2 regions of the Streptomyces sp. MK37H genome follow, and region 2 is predicted to be linked to the other one. Evidence: riboswitches for the same ligand, from Rfam matches in the RefSeq annotation. Region 2 holds a riboswitch; the other holds the start of a gene.

Region 1 (2,386 bases), on a different contig from region 2:
CTCGGCCCGCTGACCAACCCGGCGAAGGTCACCTGCCAGGCGACCGGGGTCGCCGACGCCCGTATGGCGCCCATCATCGCCGGGGTGCTGGCCGAGCGCGGCTCCTCCGCGCTGGTCGTCCGGGGCGACGACGGGCTGGACGAGCTCACCGTGACCACGACTTCCCAGGTGTGGGAGGTCCGGGACGGCGCCGTGCGCCAGGAGACCTTCGACCCCCGGGACGTGGGTGTCGAGCGGGCCCCCGTGGAGGCCCTGCGGGGCGCTGACGCCTCGTACAACGCCGATGTGGCCCGCCGGCTGCTGGCGGGCGAGCGGGGCCCGGTACGGGACGCGGTGCTGCTGAACTCGGCGGCGGCGCTGGTGGCGCTCGAGCGGGACCCGGGGGACAAGCCCCTGACGGACCGGATCGGGGCGGGTGTCGCGCGGGCCGCCGAGTCGATCGACTCGGGCGCGGCGCGCGACGTCCTGGAGCGATGGGTCCGGGCCACCCACGCCTGAGCGCCCCGCTGGGAGTGCCCTGATATGCCGTCGATCGTCAGCGGCGCAGTCGTGGTCCGGCGAACGCCTTACGGCGCCCATGGTCTGTCCGGGATACGGACAGGGCATGGGCGCCGGCGTCTGACATGGCATACTCCTGCCCAGGTCACGAGCGACAGCGACTACGGCCCCGGCCTGCTGTCCGGCAACCCTCCGTCCGTGGCGGGGTGCCCCGGGTGATGACCAGGCCGCCAGGCAGCGAGGCCGGCGGCAAGCGCGGACCCCTCGCACTGGGGGTCCTGGTGGTCGAGGGAGTTCTTCCGTGATGCAGCGAATGCGCTAGGGCCGAGCGGCCCCGTCTCTCCTCCATGTGCTCCGCGCGGTGCGGCCGCGCGTCGAGCGATTTTCCGCGCCCTTACGGCCGGCTCGCCGCCGCCGTTTCCGTGCGCGTCACGCATTCCTTCGACCCCTTCGGGAGACTTCGCCATGTCCGCGCGCCCTGCTGCCACCGTCTCTGCCTCTGCCTCCGCCTCTGCTACCGCTTCCACCACCGCCGATTCCTCCGCCGCCGCCTGTGCGCCGCTGCCCGTGCTGGGCAGCGATGTCCTGGTCCCCCTGGTCACCGGCGGTGAGGTGACCTACGCGGCGCTCGACTACGCCGCCAGCGCCCCCGCGCTGCGGCGGGTCTGGGACGACATCGCCGCCTACGCGCCGTACTACGGCAGCGTGCACCGCGGGGCGGGCTACCTCTCGCAGCTGTCCACCGACCTCTTCGAGAACAGCCGTAAGGACGTCGCCGCCTTCCTGGGCTGCCGCGAGGACGACCAGGTCGTCTTCACCCGCTCCACCACCGATTCGCTCAACCTCCTGGCCGCCGTGGCGCCCCGGGGCACCGAGGTCTTCGTCTTCGAGACCGAGCACCACGCCTCGCTGCTGCCGTGGGAGCAGCGGGAGGACGTCACCGTCCGCTACCTCAGCGCCCCGCGCTCCCCGCGGCAGGCGGTGGAGACGCTGGAGAAGGCGCTCGCGGGGCGCGACGGGGGCCCGGCGCTGGTGTGCGTGACCGGCGCGTCCAATGTGACCGGCGAGCTGTGGCCGGTGCGGGAGCTGGCCGCGGCCGCGCACGCCCACGGCGCCCGTATCGTCCTGGACGCCGCGCAACTGGCCCCGCACCACCCCGTGGACATCGCGGAGGCGGACCTCGACTGGGTGGCCTTCTCCGGGCACAAGCTGTACGCGCCCTTCGGGGCCGGGGTGCTGGCCGGGCGGGCGGACTGGCTGCGGGAGGCCCGGCCGTATCTTGCGGGCGGCGGCGCCAGCCGTAAGGTGACGCGCAGGGAGGACGGCGGCGTTGACGTCGAGTGGCACACCACCGCCGCCCGGCACGAGGCGGGCTCGCCGAACGTCATCGGCGTCTACGCGATCGCGTCGGCCTGCAAGGCGCTGACCGAGGCCGGTTTCGAGGGCCTGGTCGCCCGTGAGCGGCAGCTGATCGAGAAGGTGCGGGCGGGGCTGGCCGAGGTGCCCGAGGTGCGGGTGCTCTCGCTGTTCGGCGACGACGCGCCCCGGGTCGGCGTGCTGTCGTTCGTGGTGGAGGGCTGGAACAGCTCCCACTTCGCGGCGGCGCTCTCCGCGGAGTACGGCATCGGCGTACGCGACGGGCTGTTCTGCGCCCATCCGCTGGTCCGCACCCTGCTGGACAGCGAGCCCGACGAGCCGGGCGAGTGCGGCGCGCCCGAGGCCGCGCCGGGGGAGCGGTCGCTGAACGCGATCCGGGTCAGCTTCGGGGCGGGCACCCCGGACGAGCATGTGGAGCGGTTCGTGGGCGCCGTGAAGGAGCTGGTGCGCGACGGCGCCCGGTGGAGCTACCGCACCGAGGACGGCCGCTGCGTCCCGGACCGCGGCTGAG
Region 2 (2,386 bases):
GCCGAGCGCCTGCCCGTCCTGGTGGCGGTGTTTGCGCACCCCGATGTCCACCTGGCCGAGCGCGTCGAGCCCCACCGTGTGCAGCGCGTCCACCAGCAGCCCCAGCTCGACGCCGTAGCCGACCGGGAAGGGCAGCCGCTCCAGCAGCGAGCGGCGCGCCGCGTACTCCCCGCCCAGCGGCTGGACGAACCCGGCCAGCTGGGGCCAGTGCAGATTCAGCAGCGGTCGGGCGACCAGCTCGGTGACCCGGCCGCCCTGGCCCGCCATCTCGCCGAGCGGGCGGTCGTACATGCCCTTCACCAGCTGCAGCGCGGGGTCGGTCAGCAGCGGACCGACGATCCCCGAGACAAAGCGCGGTTCGAATTCCCGCAGGTCGGCGTCGATGAAGCAGACGATGTCGCCGCTCGTGGCGAGCAGGGACCGCCACAGCACCTCGCCCTTGCCGGGCAGCGCGGGCAGCCGGGGCAGCAGCGAGTCACGGGGGACGACGGTGGCGCCCGCCGCCGCGGCGACCTCGGCGGTGCGGTCCGTGGAACCGGAGTCCAGTACCACCAGCTCGTCCACCAGCGGCATCGCCTCGCTCATCAGCTCACGCCGGATCGTGTCGGCGATCTCGCCGACCGTGGCCTCCTCGTTCAGGGCGGGCAGGACCACGCTCACGCTCGTCGCCGCGGCCCGCTTCGCGGCCAGCAGGCGACCCAGCGGACGGTCGTCGGCCGACCAGGAGCGACGCTTCAGCCAGCGCTCCACCTCATCCAGCACCTGTGTGTCTCCCCTGCTGTGATCGCTGTGATCCATCTCGCGCATCGGACGGCTACCTCAACCATCCGGGCCTTCGGTTACAGTCTTGAACAACGCGCATGACCGTCGTATGTCGGGGTCGACCTCGATGTTTACCGACGTACCGATGACGCTCATGCTGACAAACGCCCGGGTCCGCCCGGTGCCATACCGCTCATCCAGAGGGGCAGAGGGAACGGCCCGTTGAAGCCCCGGCAACCCTCCAGCTGATCTCGCATTCCGCAGCGAGGCTCCCAGCTCGGGAAGGTGCCAATTCCGTCTCGTGGCGAAATGCGTCGCGAGGAAGATGAGGAGAAAGGGCCTCGCCATCCATGGCCGTGCAGTCAGTAGAAAGCTCAACCACCTCCTCCACCTCCGGTGCCTTCGGCCCCGCGGTCGCATTGTCCTGCCGGGAGTGCGGTGAGCGCTTCGAGCTGGGTCCGATCTTCGCGTGCGAGGCCTGTTTCGGGCCCCTCGAGGTCGCGTACGAGCTCCCGGCCGGCGACCCGGAGGGGCTGCGCCGACGCATCGAGGCCGGTCCGAACAGCATCTGGCGCTATGCCCCGCTGCTGCCCGTCCCGGCGGACGTGGCGGATCTGCCGAGCCTGAACCCCGGCTTCACCCAGCTGGTCAAGGCCGACAACCTCGCCCGTGAGCTCGGCGTCACCGGTGAGCTGCACATCAAGGACGACTCCGGGAACCCGACCCACTCCTTCAAGGACCGGGTCGTCGCCATCGCCGTCCAGGCCGCCCGCACCTTCGGCTTCACCACCCTCTCCTGCTCCTCCACCGGCAACCTCGCCGGTGCGGTGGGCGCCGCGGCCGCCCGCGCGGGCTTCCGCTCCTGCGTCTTCATCCCGCACGACCTGGAGGCGGGCAAGGTCGTCATGGCCGCGGTCTACGGCGGCGACCTGGTCGGCATCGAGGGCACCTACGACGACGTCAACCGCTTCTGCAGCGAGCTGATCGGCGACCCGGCGGGCGAGGGCTGGGGCTTCGTCAACGTCAATCTGCGGCCGTACTACGGCGAGGGCTCCAAGACCCTGGCGTACGAGATCTGCGAGCAGCTCGGCTGGCGGCTGCCGGACCAGATCGTCGTCCCGATCGCCTCCGGCTCCCAGCTCACCAAGATCGACAAGGGGCTGAAGGAGCTGATCGCGATCGGTCTGGTCGAGGACAGGCCCTACAAGATCTTCGGCGCCCAGGCCGAGGGCTGCTCCCCGGTCTCCGCCGCCTTCAAGGCCGGCCATGACGTCGTCCGGCCGCAGAAGCCGCGGACCATCGCCAAGTCGCTGGCCATCGGCAACCCCGCGGACGGCCCGTACGTCCTGGACATCGCCCGCCGTACGGGCGGCGCGGTGGAGGACGTGAACGACGAGCAGATCGTCGACGCCATCAAGCTGCTGGCCCGCACCGAGGGGATCTTCGCGGAGACCGCGGGCGGCGTGACCGTCGGCGTGACCAAGAAGCTGATCGAGGACGGTCTGCTCGATCCGTCCCTGACGACCGTCGTGCTCAACACCGGCGACGGCCTCAAGACCCTCGACGCGGTGGCCCCCACCACGGGTCCCTCCGCCATCATCCGCCCCACCCTTGACTCGTTCCG

What was found. A riboswitch is a leader RNA that binds a small molecule or an ion and turns the genes downstream of it on or off. The one in region 2 is predicted to bind S-adenosylmethionine.
Region 1: it holds a riboswitch for S-adenosylmethionine, as region 2 does, so the genes downstream of both, GWI24_RS42755 (aminotransferase class V-fold PLP-dependent enzyme) here and thrC (threonine synthase) in region 2, are expected to answer to the same signal.

The regions. Positions count from the first base shown of each region.
Region 1 is NZ_JAAAYH010000689.1:570-2,955, forward strand. Features, by position in the region: gene trpD (anthranilate phosphoribosyltransferase) at 1-498, shown strand, start outside; SAM riboswitch class IV at 642-760, shown strand; gene GWI24_RS42755 (aminotransferase class V-fold PLP-dependent enzyme) at 964-2,385, shown strand.
Region 2 is NZ_JAAAYH010000219.1:4,026-6,411, reverse strand. Features, by position in the region: gene GWI24_RS26835 (glucosyl-3-phosphoglycerate synthase) at 1-762, opposite strand, end outside; SAM riboswitch class I at 953-1,094, shown strand; gene thrC (threonine synthase) at 1,113-2,386, shown strand, end outside.